DNA from 4 places in the Klebsiella variicola genome. Region 1 is predicted to be linked to each of the others. Evidence: predicted binding sites of a transcription regulator. Region 1 holds the regulator's gene; each other region holds the start of a gene.
What was found. The regulator PurR, encoded in region 1, represses purine synthesis genes. The targets are predictions, from matches to a motif close to CANGCAAACGTTTGCNTG.
Positions count from the first base shown of each region.

Region 1 (4,445 bases):
AAACGCATAGCCCAGTCCGCCAGAGATCACCGCCCCACCGGCGGCGGCGCCCAGCGCGTTGCCGAGGTTGAACGCGCCGATATTCACCGAAGAAGAGAGCCCCGGCGCTTCATGCGCCACGCGCATGACCCGCATCTGCAGCGGCGGAACCACCGCAAAGGTGGCTGCGCCCCAGACAATCATGCTGATGGCCGCTCCGGCCTGGGATTGCGCCAGCAGCGGGATCGCCAGCATGATCGCCATCAGCAGCAGCAGAAAGCCTTTCAGCGTGCCAGAGACCGACCGGTCGGCGAATTTGCCGCCCAGATAGTTGCCCAGCGAAAAACCAACGCCAATCAGCACCAGCATCGCGGTAATAAACAGCGATGAAGCGTGGGTCAGCGTATTGAGCACTGGCGAGATATAGGTATACAGCGTAAACATTGCCCCGGCACCGAGCACGGTAGTCAGCAAGGCGGAGAGTACCTGCGGGCGTAGCAGGACTGAAAGCTCTTTTTTGACATCCGGGCGCTCACCGGCGCTGCCCTTCGGCAGAGAGAACCACAGACTGACCATCGCCAGCAGGCCTAACCCCGCGGTGGCCAGGAAGGACATCCGCCAGCCGATGGTTTCGCCAAGCCAGGTGGCCGCCGGTACACCGCCGATGTTGGCGATGGTGAGCCCCATAAACATCGTGGCTACCGCGCTGGCCTGCTTATGCTTTGGCACGACGCTGGCTGCGACCACTGACCCCAGGCCAAAGAAAGCACCGTGGTTGAGGCTGGTAATAATGCGCGACAGCAGCAAGGTGGTGTAATCCGGCGCAATGGATGACAACAGGTTGCCGACGGTGAAGATCCCCATCAGAAAAATCAGCGCATTGCGCCGCGCGCGATGTGACAACAGCAGGGTCATCAACGGCGCGCCGACCATGACGCCGATGGCATACGCACTGATCAGCATTCCCGCCACTGGGATTGAGACGTCCACACCTTTCGCAATCACCGGCAGCAATCCCATTGGGGAGAACTCGGTGGTACCGATGCCAAAGGCGCCGATCGCCAGCGCAAGTAAAGGAAAGTTGATTTTCATTCAATGACTCCATCAGACCGTCAGAGAGGACGGCGTAACATCAGAAGTCAAAAGCATGACATCAATCACAAAAAAACAAAAGTGAACGAAATGACAAAAGATTTTTGCAGAATTGATAATAATGGCGGGATACGGGGAGGAGGCCGCGCTCCTCCCTCACTGGAACATTAGTGCAGTATGGCGGTCAGGCTGAAAGCAACGATCACGCCGAGGGCAATAACCGTGGTGATCAGCGAAAACTTTAAATTGGTATCCATCATTTTTCCCTCTTGTTATCCCCACACCAAAAGTGAGCTTGCTCATTTTTGCACAAAAAATCGCAAAAATCTTCCGGGATTTAGGGCGATGCACATTTTTGCTCTTCCACTTTGCCCCAAGATCGGACAAAATCCCACGCTAATTTAAAAGCGTATCGGCCATTGACCCCTTCCTGTCGTTCTGTGTCGTTTTCCCGACGTGATGCAATGTTGAAAATTGTATTCAGGGTGTGTGTAGGCAAACGTTTACGTATCGATGATCAGGCGATCAGGTCAAGGCATGGAGTGAGATGTAATGGCAACTATTAAAGATGTAGCGAAGCGCGCAAACGTTTCCACTACAACTGTATCACATGTAATTAACAAAACCCGTTTCGTTGCCGAAGAGACGCGCAATGCGGTGTGGGCGGCGATCAAAGAGCTGCACTACTCGCCGAGCGCCGTGGCCCGCAGCCTGAAAGTCAATCATACAAAATCGATTGGTCTGCTGGCGACCAGTAGCGAAGCCGCCTATTTTGCTGAAATTATTGAGTCTGTTGAAAAGAGCTGCTTCCAGAAGGGCTACACCCTGATCCTCGGCAACGCATGGAACGATCCGGAAAAACAGCGCGCCTATTTGTCGATGATGGCGCAGAAGCGTGTCGACGGTCTGCTGGTGATGTGTTCCGAATATCCGGATTCGGTATTGAGCATGCTGGAAGAGTATCGCCATATCCCGATGGTGGTGATGGACTGGGGCGAAGCAAAAGCCGACTTCACCGATGCGGTGATCGATAACGCCTTCCAGGGCGGCTATATCGCCGGACGCTACCTGATTGAACGTGGCCATCGTGAAATCGGCGTGATCCCGGGTCCGCTGGAGCGCAACACCGGCGCAGGCCGCCTGGCCGGCTTTATGCAGGCAATGAAAGAGGCGCATATCAGCGTGCCGGAAAACTGGATTGTGCAGGGCGACTTCGAGCCGGAGTCCGGCTACCGCGCTATGCAGCAGATCTTAAGCCAGCAGCACCGTCCGACGGCGGTGTTCTGCGGCGGCGATATCATGGCGATGGGCGCTATCTGCGCGGCGGATGAAATGGGGCTGCGGGTGCCGCAGGACATTTCGCTGATCGGTTATGATAATGTGCGTAACGCCCGCTATTTCAGCCCGGCGTTAACCACTATTCATCAGCCGAAAGATTCCCTGGGCGAAGCCGCATTTAACATGCTGTTGGATCGTATCGTTAATAAGCGTGAAGAGTCGCAGTCTATCGAAGTTCATCCTCGTCTGGTCGAACGCCGCTCCGTGGCGGATGGCCCGTTTGTCGATTATCGTCGGTAAGGCATCTGGCGGGCGCGGATCACTCCGGCGCCCGCAGCCATTCCCGATTCAGCGTGTCGCTGTCCCCCAGATAGTCGAGCATCCAGTTCAGCGCCGGTGAGGCATCACTCTGCTGCCAGGTCAGACAGCAGGCGGCATCCGGGAACGGATTCTCCAGCGCCAGCGCGGTCCACACGCCGCGATCTACCCATGGTCGGGCGAAATGGCTCGGCACCATGCCGACGCAGAGGCCCGCCGACAGACAGGTGGCCGACGATTCCCAGTCGGGGACCACCACCCTCTTCTGGTTATCCAGCAGCCAGGTTGTTCGTTTGGGCAGTGAACGTGACGTATCCTCCCGCACCAGCGACGGCCAGTTACGCAGGACATCATCGCTCAGGGGTCCCTCCATCTTCGCCAGCGGGTGATCGCTCGCCACCACGCAGTCCCAGCTCAGCATCCCCATATCGCGAAACGCATAGCGGCCCCCGACCGGAATAGATCGCGTTGCGCCAATCGCCAGTTCTACACGGCCGTCGGCCAGCGCATCCCATACGCCGTTGAACACTTCCTGGAAAACGATGAGCTCGACGTCGGGAAAATGGCGATAGAAATCGACGATCATCTGGCGCATCCGCGCCGGTTTCACAATATCATCCACCGCGATCGACAGCTGCCCGCGCCAGCCGTTGGCGATTTGCTGGCACTGCTGGCGGGTGATCTGCATTTTTTTGATAACAGAGCGCCCTTCCTGTAAGAACCAGACCCCTGCGGGCGTCAGCTCCACATCACGATGGCGGCGCTCAAACAAGGGAACGGCCAGCCACTCTTCAAGCTGACGCACGGTATAGCTGATGGCGGAGGGCACCCGGTGCAGCTCCTGCGCGGCCGCGCTGAAGCTGCCGTTGCGGGCCACGGCATCAACCACTTCCAGAGAGTATTCAGACCACATTTTCTGCCTGCAAAATTTTTGAATGCATGTGACAAATATTAGCGTTTCACAAGCCACAATGCACTCCCTACACTCTGCGGCATCGTACCTGTACTCCAAAAATGAGAACGTTATGTCACAACCTGGGAAAGGATTTTTAGTCTGGCTGGCCGGCCTGAGCGTGCTGGGCTTTCTGGCCACCGATATGTACCTGCCGGCGTTTGCCGCCATGCAGCAGGATCTCAATACCTCCGCTGCCTCCATCAGCGCCAGCCTGAGCCTGTTCCTCGCCGGCTTCGCGCTGGGGCAGCTGTTCTGGGGGCCGCTGTCGGACCGCTATGGGCGCAAACCGGTGCTGTTGAGCGGCCTGGCAATTTTCGCGGCCGGCTGTCTGGGGATGCTGTGGGTGCACAACGCTACCCTGATGCTGGCGCTGCGCTTTTTGCAGGCGATTGGCGTCTGTGCCGCGGCCGTTACCTGGCAGGCGATGGTCACCGATTACTATCCTGCCCAGCGCACGAACCGCATCTTCGCCACCATTATGCCGCTGGTAGGACTGTCGCCAGCGCTGGCCCCGCTGCTGGGTAGCTGGCTACTGGTGCACTTCGAGTGGCAAGCCATCTTCGCCACCCTGTTTGCCATTACTCTGCTGCTGATGCTGCCTGCCCTGCGCCTGAAGGCAGCCGCAAAGTCGGTAGCAGTGACACAGCAGAAGATCACCTTTCTCGCGCTGCTGCGCTCCCGGGAATACAGCGGCAACGTCCTGATCTACGCCGCCTGCTCCGCCAGCTTCTTCGCCTGGCTTACCGGTTCACCTTTTATCCTGCACGAAATGGGCTATGGCCCAACCGCTATCGGCCTGAGCTATATCCCACAGACCATCGCC
Region 1 covers NZ_CP010523.2:2,388,571-2,393,015, reverse strand. The annotation lists gene SP68_RS11225 (MFS transporter) at 1-1,071, opposite strand, end outside; gene cydH (cytochrome bd-I oxidase subunit CydH) at 1,239-1,331, opposite strand; gene purR (HTH-type transcriptional repressor PurR) at 1,624-2,649, shown strand; gene punR (DNA-binding transcriptional activator PunR) at 2,669-3,580, opposite strand; gene punC (purine nucleoside transporter PunC) at 3,693-4,445, shown strand, end outside.

Region 2 (4,445 bases), 1.2 Mb from region 1:
GGCTTCCTCGTTGGTTTCCCGCACGATCACGTGCAGACGGATGCCAAAACGCACCCGGCGCCCATGCCGGGCCGCTTTCTCCCGGACCTGAGCAATCTTCTCTGCCACCTGCTTCGGCGGTTCACCCCAGGTGAGATAGAGATCGACCTGCTCGGCGGCCAGATCCTGCGCGACGTCAGACGATCCGCCGAAATAGAGCGGTGGACGGGGCTGCTGGAGCGGCGGGAACAGCAGCTTAGCGTCGCGAACGCGCTGATGCTTGCCGTTAAAGGTGACGGTTTCTCCCTCCATCAGCTTGCGCCAGATGTGGGTAAATTCAGCTGAGGCCTCATAGCGCTCGGTGTGGTCGAGGAAGACGCCGTCGCCGGCCAGCTCGGCGGGATCGCTGCCGGTGACCAGATTGAACAGCGCCCGGCCGTTTGACAGTCGGTCCAGGGTCGCCGCCTGGCGGGCGGCTACCGTCGGCGACACCACGCTAGGCCTGAGGGCGACAAGAAATTTCAGCCGCTGCGTCACCGGGATCATCGAGGCCGCAACCAGCCAGGCATCTTCACATGAGCGTCCGGTCGGGATCAGCACGCCGGTGAACCCCAGCCGATCCGCCGTCTGCGCGATTTGCTGCAGATAGCCGTAATCGACCGGACGGGCGCCCTCTTCGGTGCCCAGATAACGACCATCACCATGGGTCGGTAAAAACCAGAACATATTCAGACTCATGATTTCGCTCCTTGTGCGGCAACGGGCTGCCAGATACGGGCCCGGATATCAACTTTTTTCGGCACCAGCTTGTTCTCATAGAACAGGTCGGCCGTCTGCTGCTGGCGAGCGGCGGTTTCGGCACTCACCGGGGTTACTGAGGTGGGGGGACGATGGTCCAGATAGCTGGCGATCACCGCTTCCGGTAATCCCATCGTTTTCGCCAGCAGCGTAATGCTTTGCGCGCGCTGGCTATGGGTCAGGGCATCGGCCTGAGTAAAGGTATCGAGTACGCCTTCAATGAAAGCGCCATTGCGTTCAGCGTAGGGGCGGGAAGCAAGATAGAACGATCCCGTCTGTTTCAGATCGGTTCCGTCAGTGAGTACCCGGGCGCCGCCCTGCAGCAGCGCGGCGGAGTAGTACGGATCCCAGATGGCCCAGGCGTCGACATTACCCTGCTGGAAGGCGGCGCGCGCATCGGCGGGGGCAAGGTAAACCGGCTGAATATCGCTAAATTTCAGGCCCGCCAGCTGCAGGGCGCGCAGCAGCAGATTGTGGGAGCTGGAACCTTTCTGGAAAGCGACCTTTTTCCCTTTTAATTCGGCAACGTTGTGAATAGGACTGCCTTGCGCCACCAGGATGACTTCCGCTTTGGGCTTGGGCGGCTCCGAACCGATATAGACCAGATCGGCGCCCGCCGCCTGAGCAAAGATAGGCGGAATGTCGCCAGTACTGCCGATGTCAATGCTGCCGACGTTCAGCGCCTCCAGCATCTGCGGACCGGCCGGGAATTCAATCCACGAGATATGGGTGCCCGGATAGCGCTGCTCCAGCAGCTGATGGCTCTTCGCCAGCACCATGCTGACGCTGCCTTTCTGATAACCAATGCGCAGGGCATCGGGCGCCGCCGGGGCGGCGTGGCCCAGCGCGGAGAACAACAGCAGTCCGCCGAGGGTCAGCGCGCGGAGAGGATTAAACATGTTCCACCCCACGCAGAGACGTTAACGACGGGGCGCGGCTGCTGGGACGATGCAGCGCCTGCCAGAAGGTCTCCAGTGACTCATCCAGGCGCCGCTGCAGGTTAGGGGTGAACTGCGGCTTATGCTGGTAATCCGTGACCTGGCTGTCATCGGCGAAGACGCCATGGAGGATCTCCTGGGCCTTCAGGGCATTCAGGACGGGTTTCAGAGCGTAGTCCACCGCCAGCATGTGGGCGATGGTGCCGCCAGTGGCCAGCGGTAGCACGATTTTGCCCTCCAGCGCGCGCTCAGGAAGCAGATCGAGCAGGGTTTTCAGGGCGCCGGAAAACGAGGCTTTATACACCGGCGTGGCGATAATCAGACCGTCGGCCCCGGCCAGTTGCTCATTGAGCGTTTGTAGCGCCGGGTTGTCAAAGCGAGCGTACAGGAGGTCTTCCGGGGCAAAGTTCTGCAGATGCCAGTGGCAGACTTCGATATCGGCGGCGGTGAGCGTCTCTCTGGCATATTCCAGCAGGGCGCTGGAACGGGAAGGGTAACGCGGGCTGCCCGCAAGCGTAATGACGCGCATCTCTCTCTCCTTATAACTAAATGTTTGCATTTATCTATAATTGATAACATTTGCAGTGAGTGTGACAGAGCACCATTATTTCCCTAAATGATTTATCCACCGTTAGATAGCCGAAAAGCGCATAACGGCGCGGGGAGAGGTAATCGTTTGCGCTGATGGGTGATTTTTTGTCGCAGGTCAATTCCCTTTCAGCTGCGGATCGCACATAATACGCCCCCGGTTTGCACACCGGGAATCCAGGAGAGTTCATGTACTACCCCTTCGTTCGTAAAGCCCTTTTTCAGCTCGATCCTGAGCGCGCTCATGAAGTTACCTTTCAACAATTACGCCGTGTCACCGGGACGCCGCTGGAAATGCTGGTTCGCCAGAAGGTACCGGCCAGGCCCGTTACCTGCATGGGGCTGACCTTTAAAAATCCGCTGGGTCTGGCGGCCGGGCTGGATAAAAATGGGGAATGCATTGACGCGCTGGGCGCGATGGGTTTTGGTTCGATTGAGATCGGCACCGTCACCCCGCGTCCGCAGCCGGGCAACGATAAACCGAGGATCTTCCGTCTGGTGGATGCCGAGGGGTTGATCAACCGCATGGGCTTTAATAACCATGGCGTTGATAACCTGGTTGAGAACGTGAAAAAGGCGCATTTTGACGGCGTGCTGGGCATCAATATCGGCAAAAATAAAGATACGCCGGTGGAGCACGGTAAAGATGATTACCTGATTTGTATGGAAAAAGTCTATCCTTACGCCGGGTATATCGCCATTAATATCTCCTCACCGAATACCCCGGGGCTGCGTACGCTGCAATACGGTGAAGCGCTCGATGATTTACTCTCCGGTATTAAAAATAAGCAGCTTGAGCTGCAGCAAAAGCATCAGAAATATGTTCCGGTCGCCGTGAAGATCGCGCCGGATCTTTTACCAGAGGAATTGATCCAGGTTGCCGATAGCCTCGTGCGTCATAATATTGATGGGGTAATTGCAACCAATACCACCCTCGATCGTTCTCTGGTTCAGGGAATGAAACATTGTGATGAGACCGGTGGGCTTAGCGGTCGTCCATTACAATTAAAGAGCACTGAAATTATCCGTATGCTCTCCGCTGAGCTGAATGGTCGTTTGCCTATCATCGGCGTGGGCGGTATTGATTCGGTGATTGCTGCGCGAGAAAAGATAGCCGCCGGAGCATCGTTGGTGCAGATCTATTCCGGATTTATTTTTAAAGGTCCGCCGCTGATTAAAGAAATTGTTACCCACATCTAATCTTTTCCTCCGCTGAAACCCACCCAGGGCTTTATTTCCGGCCCTGGTTGTTTTATATTCCCTCACTGTTGCTTATTTAAACATTTTAGACTTTTCTTAATTTTAGAAAATATTCTGCGGCAAGTCGCAACAACTTTGCAGAGGCGTATGAAAGGGGACAGGGGGAAAAATGCGCATTAAACCTGACGATAACTGGCGTTGGTATTACGATGAAGAGCACGACCGTATGATGCTCGATTTGGCCAATGGCATGTTATTTCGCTCGCGCTTCGCCCGGCGAATGCTGACCCCGGATGCCTTTGCGCCGTCGGGATTCTGCGTCGATGACGCCGCGCTCTATTTCTCCTTTGAAGAAAAATGTCGCGATCTCGAACTGTCGAAAGAACAGCGAGCGGAATTAGTCCTCAATGCGTTAACCGCGATCCGTTTTCTCAAACCGCAGATGCCGAAAAGCTGGCACTTTATCGCTCATCCCCACCAGTGGCAGCCGAGCGGCGGCGACGCCGCCTGCGTCTGGCTGAGCGATACCGGGGAGCAGGTGAATTTGCTGGTGGTGGAGCCGGGAGATAACGCCGCGCTTTGTCTGCTGGCCCAGCCGGGTCTCACCCTTGCCGGGCGCGTGATGCAGTTAGGCGACGTTATTAAAATCATGAACGACAGGCTGCAGCCGGCGCAGAGCGCGGTCAGCTACAGCCTGGGACAGGCGGTTTAAGGCGCCAGGCGCAGCGCCGTTTTCGGTACGCAGCTGCAGGCGAGAATGGTGCCGTCCCCGGCGACCGCATTTTTCTTTAACGCGCTGACTTCGCCCTCTTCCAGCCGAATGCGGCAGCTGCCGCAGATCCCTGCCCGACACGAATAGGGTACGCGAATGCCCTGTTGCTCCAGTTGCTCCAGCAGCACCTGCTGGTTATTCCCGCTAAACTGTTGACCCTGCCATTCGAT
Region 2 covers NZ_CP010523.2:3,614,592-3,619,036, reverse strand. The annotation lists gene ssuD (FMNH2-dependent alkanesulfonate monooxygenase) at 1-717, opposite strand, end outside; gene SP68_RS17025 (sulfonate ABC transporter substrate-binding protein) at 714-1,676, opposite strand; gene ssuE (NADPH-dependent FMN reductase) at 1,669-2,244, opposite strand; gene pyrD (quinone-dependent dihydroorotate dehydrogenase) at 2,493-3,503, shown strand; gene zapC (cell division protein ZapC) at 3,673-4,215, shown strand; gene SP68_RS17005 (YcbX family protein) at 4,212-4,445, opposite strand, start outside.
Region 2: the regulator PurR is predicted to act here: its motif matches at 2,381-2,398, upstream of pyrD (quinone-dependent dihydroorotate dehydrogenase).

Region 3 (4,445 bases), 1.0 Mb from region 1:
GAAGCGCACTTTGTAAAACTCATCAAGGTTGTTGGAGTAGATCCCTAAGAAGCGCATGCGCTCAATCAGCGGGTTACTTTTGTCCGCCGCTTCCTGCAGCACGCGTTCGTTAAAAGACAACCAGCTGAGTTCTTTTTCGATGTATAGCTTTTCCTGGCCCATTACCGCTCACACTCCGTTTTACTCACAGGACGTAGACTATTATGACGAATTTTTCTGCATAGCGATTTACTGTGTCACAACAATATGACAGTAAGAAGAAATATTTCTGTGAGATGATTGATTAATAAACAATTTTAATTAAAAAAAAGCCCCGCGACAGGAAAAGGCGGGGCTGTTGTTCATTCTTCAGCGGCATAGCCCTGGGGCGGAAGTTGTCGTTCATCCAGCCAGGCGTGGTTGCCTGCCATGCGCAGACGCCCATCGACGAACCAGCTGATGACCAGCGGATAAATGGCATGTTCCTGGGCCTGAACCCGCGCCGTCACCTCATCTTCGCTGTCGCCAGCGAAGACCGGCACCTTGGCTTGCAGGATAACCGGACCGCCGTCCAGCTCATCAGTGACGAAGTGCACCGAGGTCCCATGTTCCTCATCACCGTTTTCCAGCACCTGACGATGAGTATGCAGGCCAGGATACTTCGGCAGTAACGAAGGATGGATGTTCAGCAGACGTCCCTGATAATGGCTGACGAACGCCGGGCTCAGGATACGCATATAGCCCGCCAGCACTACCAAATCCGGGGCGTAGGCGTCGATTTCATGCATCAGCTGACGATCGAATGCTTCCCGGTCAGCAAACTGACTTTGCGCCAGCGCGTGGGCCGGGATGCCGGCCGCGCGCGCGCGTTCAAGGCCGAACGCATCAGCCTTGTTACTGAATACCGCCCGCAGGGTGCCGTTTATCTGTTTCCGGCCGCAGGCGTCGATGATCGCCTGCAAATTGCTGCCGCTACCGGAAATCAGCACCACGATGTTTTTCATGCAATGACCACACGCTGTTCGGAATCGGAAGCTTTGATATACCCGATTTTCCACGCGTTTTCACCTTTCTCGTTCAGCAGGGCAATGGCCTTGTCTGCTTCTGCAGCCGGCAGGGCGATAACCATCCCCACGCCGCAGTTAAAGGTACGGTACATTTCATGCTGGCTGACGTTACCGGCGGTTTGCAGCCAGTTGAAGACGGACGGCCACTGCCAGGAGGACTCATCAATGATCGCCTGGGTGTTATCCGGCAGCACGCGCGGAATATTTTCCCAGAAACCGCCGCCGGTCAGGTGGGCGATAGCGTGGACGTCAACGCTGGCGATCAGATCGAGCACCGATTTCACATAGATGCGGGTTGGCGCCAGCAGATGGTCGGCCAGCGGTTTGCCGTCAAGGTTGGTGGTCTGCGGGTCAACGCCGCTAACCTCAATGATCTTACGCACCAGTGAATAGCCGTTAGAGTGCGGGCCGCTGGACGCCAGCGCCACCAGCACGTCGCCGTCGGCCACTTTGCTGCCGTCGATGATTTCTGATTTTTCCACCACCCCGACGCAGAAACCCGCTACGTCGTAATCTTCACCGTGATACATCCCCGGCATTTCTGCGGTTTCACCGCCCACCAGCGCGCAACCGGACTGCAGGCAGCCTTCGGCGATGCCGTTAATGACGCTGGCCGCGGTATCGACGTCCAGTTTACCGGTCGCGTAATAATCCAGGAAAAACAGCGGCTCAGCACCCTGAACCACCAGGTCGTTCACGCACATGGCGACCAGGTCGATGCCGATGGTGTCGTGACGCTTCAGATCCATTGCCAGACGCAGCTTGGTACCGACGCCGTCGGTGCCGGAGACCAGTACCGGCTCGCGGTATTTCTGCGGCAGTGCGCACAGCGCGCCGAATCCGCCCAGTCCCCCCATCACTTCCGGGCGACGGGTTTTCTTCACCACGCCCTTAATACGGTCGACGAGAGCGTTGCCTGCATCAATATCCACGCCGGCATCTTTATAGCTGAGAGAGGTTTTGTCGGTCACTGCGAAGTCTCCACGCGTTTGCGGTAAGCAAGAAAAATCGGCGCAATTCTAACAGGGAAAGCAAACGTTTGCGAGCCTGCTTTACAGTCGGCGTGAAACAGCGGATGGATGGTCAAATTTGATACTGCTCACGAAAATGAAACCGGGTACAGTCTTGTGCTTGCCTCAGCGTAAAGGAATCCTCATCATAAAACTGAAACCGGTTTCTGTGTTGGTTTGCCACGCATTTTGCCAGTGATTGACGCTGGTCAGGAGAGGGATGAATGAAAATTGCGGCATTTGATATCGGTGGCACCGCATTAAAGATGGGCGTGATGACCCGCGATGGCAGGCTACTGGAAAGCGCGAAGCAGTCGATCAATGACAGCGATGGCGATCATATCTTACAGGTAATGCTGTCATGGCTGGCGGCCCACCCGTCGTGTGAAGGGGTAGCCATCAGCGCGCCAGGCTATGTTGAGCCGCACAGCGGCTTTATCACCATGGGCGGCGCTATTCGTCGATTTGATAACTTCGCCATGAAAGCATGGCTTGAAGCCCGGACCGGACTGCCGGTCTCAGTTGAAAATGATGCCAACTGTGTGCTGCTGGCCGAGCGCTGGCAGGGCAAAGCGGCGGAAATGGCCAATTTTCTGGTACTCACCATTGGCACCGGCATTGGTGGGGCGATTTATTGCCATCATCAGTTGGTTCACGGGGCGCGTTTTCGCGCCGGTGAGTTCGGCTACATGCTCACCGACCGTCCCGGCGGACGCGATCCTCGTCGCTATTCGATGAATGAGAACTGCACCCTCAGAGTGCTGCGCCATCGCTATGCGGAACATATCGCTGCGCCGCTGGAGAGCGTGACAGGCGAAATGATTTTTGACCGCTATGACGCCGGCGACCCGGTTTGCCAGCGTCTGGTCGCCGAGTTCTTCAATGGCCTGGGCCATGGCCTTTATAACCTCGTTAATATCTTCGATCCGCAGACCATTTTTATCGGCGGCGGCATTGTGGAACGTCCAGGATTTCTGGCGCTGCTGCGCCAGCATCTGGCCTGGTTTGGCATTGCCGACTATCTCGATACCGTCAGTCACGGCAACGATGCCGGCCTGATTGGCGCGGTTTACCATTTCAATCAGCACTATCGTTCGCCTGGCGACGATCGACATTAGGGAGAGACTATGTCCGGATTTAAAGCAGATTTTCTGTGGGGCGGCGCGGTCGCCGCGCATCAGTTAGAGGGCGGCTGGCAGGAGGGCGGCAAGGGGATCAGCGTGGCGGATGTGATGACTGCCGGCGCCCACGGCGTGCCGCGTGAAATTACCGACGGCGTGGTGGCGGGGAAAAACTACCCGAACCATGAGGCGATCGATTTTTATCATCGTTATCCGGAGGACCTGGCGCTGTTTGCCGAGATGGGCTTCAAATGTTTTCGCACCTCGATTGCCTGGACGCGTATTTTCCCGCAGGGCGATGAGCTGGAGCCCAACGAGGCTGGCCTGCAGTTTTACGATGATCTGTTCGACGAATGCCTGAAGCACGGCATTGAGCCCGTGATTACGCTGTCGCATTTTGAAATGCCTTATCACCTGGTCACCGAGTATGGCGGCTGGCGCAACCGGAAGCTGATCGACTTTTTCGTGCGCTTTGCCAGGGTCGTCTTCACCCGCTATCAACATAAAGTGAAGTACTGGATGACCTTTAACGAGATCAACAACCAGGCCAACTTCCATGAGGACTTTGCCCCCTTCACCAACTCCGGTTTGAAATATTTGCCGGATGAAGACCGGGAACCGGTGATGTACCAGGCCGCGCACTATGAGCTGGTGGCCAGCGCCCTGGCGGTGAAAGCGGCGCGCGAGATCAACCCTGCACTGCAGATTGGCTGCATGATCGCTATGTGTCCGATCTATCCGCTGACCTGCGCGCCAGACGATATGATGATGGCGATGAACGCCATGCACCGCCGTTACTGGTTTACCGACGTTCATGTGCGCGGCCGCTATCCGCAGCATCTGCTCAACTATTTTGCCCGCCGCGGCTTTACCTTGGATATCACCGAAGCCGATCGTCAGGCGTTAACTGAGGGCTGTGTCGACTACATTGGCTTTAGCTACTATATGTCGTTCGCCACCAAAGCCACCGAAGATAACCCCTTGCTCGACTATGATGAAACCACCAGCCTGGTCTCCAACCCGTATGTGAAAAAGTCGGACTGGGGATGGCAGATTGACCCGGTTGGCCTGCGCTATTCGCTGAACTGGTTCTGGGATCACTACCAGTTGCCGCTGTTTATTGTCGAAAATGGTTTTGGCGCGATCGATGTCCGTGAAGCGGACGGCAGCGTCAATGACCAGTATCGTATCGATTATCTCTCCGCCCATATCGCGGAGATGAAAAAGGCGGTGGTCGAGGATGGCGTTGATCTGATGGGCTACACCCC
Region 3 covers NZ_CP010523.2:1,362,709-1,367,153, forward strand. The annotation lists gene ppk1 (polyphosphate kinase 1) at 1-162, opposite strand, end outside; gene purN (phosphoribosylglycinamide formyltransferase) at 342-983, opposite strand; gene purM (phosphoribosylformylglycinamidine cyclo-ligase) at 980-2,017, opposite strand; gene bglK (beta-glucoside kinase BglK) at 2,281-3,174, shown strand; gene SP68_RS06525 (6-phospho-beta-glucosidase) at 3,184-4,445, shown strand, end outside.
Region 3: the regulator PurR is predicted to act here: its motif matches at 2,075-2,092, upstream of purM (phosphoribosylformylglycinamidine cyclo-ligase).

Region 4 (4,445 bases), 1.2 Mb from region 1:
TGCACTGTCCGGGCCATACGCCGGGTCACGTGGTCTTCTTTGATGACGCTTCCCGATTGCTCATTTCCGGAGACGTGATTTTTAAAGGCGGGGTGGGGCGCAGCGATTTTCCACGCGGCGACCATGGACAGCTGATTGCGGCCATTAAGGATAAGCTGTTGCCGCTGGGCGATGACGTGACCTTTATTCCCGGCCATGGTCCGCTGTCGACGCTGGGTGAGGAACGCCGTAACAACCCGTTCCTGCAGGATGAGATGCCGGTCTGGTAACAGACATGACGCGAACACATAAAAAAGGCCGCATTTGCGGCCTTTTTCTTTTATCTCGCTTAGAGCACGCTGTCGCTTACAGTACTGCGACGATGGCTTCGCACAGCGGCGCCATATTGTCAGGCGTCATCCCGGCCACGTTGATACGTCCGGAAGCAACCGCATAGATGGCGAACTCTTCACGAAGGCGCAGCACCTGTTCTTTAGTCAGGCCGCTGAATGAGAACATGCCGTTCTGCTGGCTGATAAAGCTGAAGTCGCGGCTCGCGCCTTTCTCCTGCAGGGTGTTGACGAACAGCAGGCGCATACGCTGGATGCGCTGGCGCATATCGGTCAGCTCCTGCTCCCAGATCGCACGCAGCGCATCGTTGCTCAGAATGGTGGCGACCACGGAGGCGCCATGCGCAGGCGGGTTGGAGTAGTTGGCGCGGATCACCGATTTCATCTGACTGAATGCGCGGTCAACGGTCTCCTGATCGGCGGCGACCAGCGTGCAGGCGCCGACGCGCTCGTTGTACAGGCCAAAGTTTTTCGAGTAGGAGCTGGCGACCAGCAGCTCTTTGTGCAGCGCAGCAAAGGCGCGCAGACCTTCAGCATCTTCTTCCAGACCGCGGGCAAAGCCCTGGTAGGCGAAATCAAACAGCGGGAGCCAGCCTTTTTCCACTGACAGCTGAGCCAGCTGCTGCCACTGGTCGAGTGTCGGATCGATACCGGTCGGGTTGTGGCAGCAGCCGTGGAACAGCACCACGTCGCCGGCCTGGGCTTCGGTCAGGCTGGCCAGCAGACCCTCAAAGTCCAGCGCATGGTTAGCGGCGTCGTAGTAGGTATATTCGCGCACTTCCAGCCCGGCAGAGGTAAACACGCTCTTGTGGTTCGGCCAGCTTGGGTTGCTCACCCACACGCGTTTCACGTCGGTGTTTTTGGCGAGGAAGTCAGCCGCGACACGCAGAGCGCCAGTACCGCCAGGGGTCTGCGCAGTGCGGGCGCGTTTATCAGCGATAATCGCATTGCCTTTACCGAACAGCAGCTCCTGGGTGCAGCGACCAAATTCAGGAATACCATCGATGCCCAGATAGTTTTTAGTCGTTTCATTTTCCAGCAGGTACTGCTCTGCTTTCTTGACGCTGGTCAGAACGGGTGTTTTACCGGTTTCATCCTTGTAAACACCAATTCCGAGGTTAATTTTTTCAGGGCGGTCATCGGCACGAAACAGATCGGCCAGACCTAAAATCGGGTCGGCTGGGGCGGCGGTAATGTTCTCAAACATGACGAGGTTCCATTGTGATTACTGAAGGGAAATCCGCTATCAGGTTAACGGGAGAATAACGAATTGCCAACCGTTTGCGACAAAAAGCGAGAAGGTTTTCGAAAGATACGATCTTTGCCTCACGAATACAGAAAAGCAGGACCGAAGTCCTGCTTTGAAGGCATATCACGAAGGGGTGTACTGCAGATTAGAACTGGTAAACGATACCCACGGCCGCCTGGTCGTCGGTGGCTACGCCAGCCGCTTTGGTGTAATCGTTGTCGTCCAGCTGGTTGAATTTATACGCAGCGTAGACGTTCATGTTCTTGTTGAAGTAGTACCAGGTACCCACTTCGATGTATTTAACCAGATCCGCATCGCCGCCGGAGAAGCCAGCACGTGACTGCAGGTCTTTACCTTTGGTCTGCACGTAACCGATGGACGGACGCAGGCCGAAGTCGAACTGATACTGTACGACAGCTTCAAAGTTCTGGGTTTTGCCCGCGAAGTGGTTATCTTCTTCCGGAGTCATGTTGTAGGTCTGAGAGTACATGACCGCTGCATAGACGTTGTTGGCGTCATATTTTGCAGAGGTTGCCCAGGCTTCGGCTTTGTCGCCATTGCCGTCAGCTTTCTGATCGACGCTACGGTTGGAGCCGGAGTAGCCTGCAGACAGTGCGATACCGTTGTCGAACGCGTAGGTGGCTGCGGTGCTGAAGCCGTCGCCATTCTGCTTGCGAACCGCACGGTCGTGGTCGTTTTTACCCTGGTACTGCAGCGCGAAGCTCAGACCGTCAACCAGACCAAAGAAGTCAGAGTTACGGTAGGTTGCCACGCCGTTGGTACGGCCGGTCATGTAGTTGTCGGTGTAGTTCCAGCCGTCGCCGCCCCATTCAACCAGCATATCGGTTGCTGCTTCGACATCGTAGATCGCGCCGTAGTTACGGCCGTAGTCGAATGAACCGTATTCGCCCGCTTTCAGACCCGCGAACGCCAGACGGGTTTTCGTCGGCTGGGAACCTTCAACATTGGACGCATCCATGTTGTATTCCCACTGGCCGTAACCGGTCAGCTGATCGTTGATCTGAGTTTCGCCTTTCAGGCCGATACGGGCATAGGTGGTATCGTCGCTGCTGGTGTCGCCATTGGTGGTCCAGACGTGCTCGCCGACCATTTTCCCATAGAAGTCCAGTTTGTTGCCGTTTTTGTTATAGATTTCTGCAGCGTTGGCTGCACCGGCTACCAGCAGGGCAGGGATCACCACTGCCAGAATATTGCGCTTCATCATTATTTATTACCCTCATTAATATTTTTTATATGAACACGTGCCACTGCCGTCAATAAGTTCTGTCAATAAAAACTTACAGAACCATTGATGAGAGTTTGGTGTCTGAAGGCATCTTTCCATCCGCGACAACGTTTCGCTAGCCGGAAAATGCTACGAATATCTCATATGAGTAACAAAACGAAAAATCATGTAACTAAATGTGTATTCTGGGGGACTTTGTGAACTTAATCAAAATTCCGTTCCACCTGATGAGGTAAAACGTCATTGCTTATCTATCTATATGAATTATTTATGATTAATTTGGATAAGCGGCAATTCGTTCATTTTATGTGTTGAATTCGTCTTCTTTTTATTCAGCCTCTGTCTTGGCAAGACGTGCGGCGCATGGTTAAAAAATGAGCAAATTTATCAGGGGTTTTGCTCTGATATGAACATAAAGTGCGATCTGCATCACCGGTGTGCACCGAAACAGTGCGTAACATAAATGTGATTTCCAGGCCTTGATGTTTAAGTTTGTTGAATTTTGCTAACAGTAATTGACATAAAAAAAGGCCAGCTTGCGCTGGCCTTTCAGGTTTATGTCAGAAAAATTTAGAATGTCGCGTTGCGCGGGGTACGCGGGAACGGAATGACATCGCGGACGTTCTGCACGCCGGTGACGTAAGCGATCAGACGTTCGAAGCCCAGACCGAAGCCGGAGTGCGGTACGGTGCCGTAGCGGCGCAGGTCGCGATACCACCAGTAGTCTTCTTTGTTGAGCCCCATCTCTGCCATACGCGCGTCCAGCACGTCGAGACGCTCCTCACGCTGGGAACCACCGATGATCTCGCCGATGCCCGGCGCCAGCACGTCCATTGCCGCGACGGTTTTACCGTCTTCGTTAAGGCGCATGTAGAAGGCCTTAATGTCTTTCGGATAGTTTTTCACCACGACCGGCGCTTTGAAGTGTTCTTCAGCCAGATAACGCTCGTGCTCGGAGGAGAGATCCACGCCCCAGTAAACCGGGTTCTCAAACTGCTTGCCGCAGTTTTCCAGGATAGTGACGGCATCGGTGTAATCCACCTGAGCAAAATCAGCGGAGACGAAACGCTGCAGACGGTCGATAGCGTCTTTGTCTACGCGCTCGGCGAAGAACTGCATGTCATCCGCACGCTCTTCCAGTACCGCCTTAAAGACGTACTTGAGCATCGCTTCCGCCAGACCAGCAACATCGTTCAGGCTCGCGAAGGCGACTTCCGGCTCCAGCATCCAGAACTCCGCCAGGTGGCGGCTGGTGTTGGAGTTTTCGGCGCGGAAGGTTGGGCCGAAGGTGTAGATTTTCGACAGCGCACAGGCGTAGGTCTCGCCGTTCAGCTGGCCGGATACGGTCAGGAACGACTCTTTACCAAAGAAGTCTTTATCGAAGTCGACTTTGCCCTGATCGTTACGCGGCAGGTTTTCCAGATCCAGCGTCGACACGCGGAACATTTCGCCGGCGCCTTCGGTATCGGAAGCGGTGATCAGCGGGGTGGAAACCCAGAAGAAGCCCTGTTCGTCGAAGAAACGGTGCAGCGCCTGCGCCAGGGTATGACGCACGCGAGCTACCGCGCCAATCAGATTGGTGCGCGGACGCAGGTGCGCTACTTCACGCAGATACTCGATG
Region 4 covers NZ_CP010523.2:3,625,794-3,630,238, reverse strand. The annotation lists gene SP68_RS17070 (MBL fold metallo-hydrolase) at 1-269, shown strand, start outside; gene SP68_RS17065 (amino acid aminotransferase) at 346-1,536, opposite strand; gene ompK35 (porin OmpK35) at 1,724-2,803, opposite strand; gene asnS (asparagine--tRNA ligase) at 3,395-4,445, opposite strand, start outside.
Region 4: the regulator PurR is predicted to act here: its motif matches at 1,600-1,617, upstream of SP68_RS17065 (amino acid aminotransferase).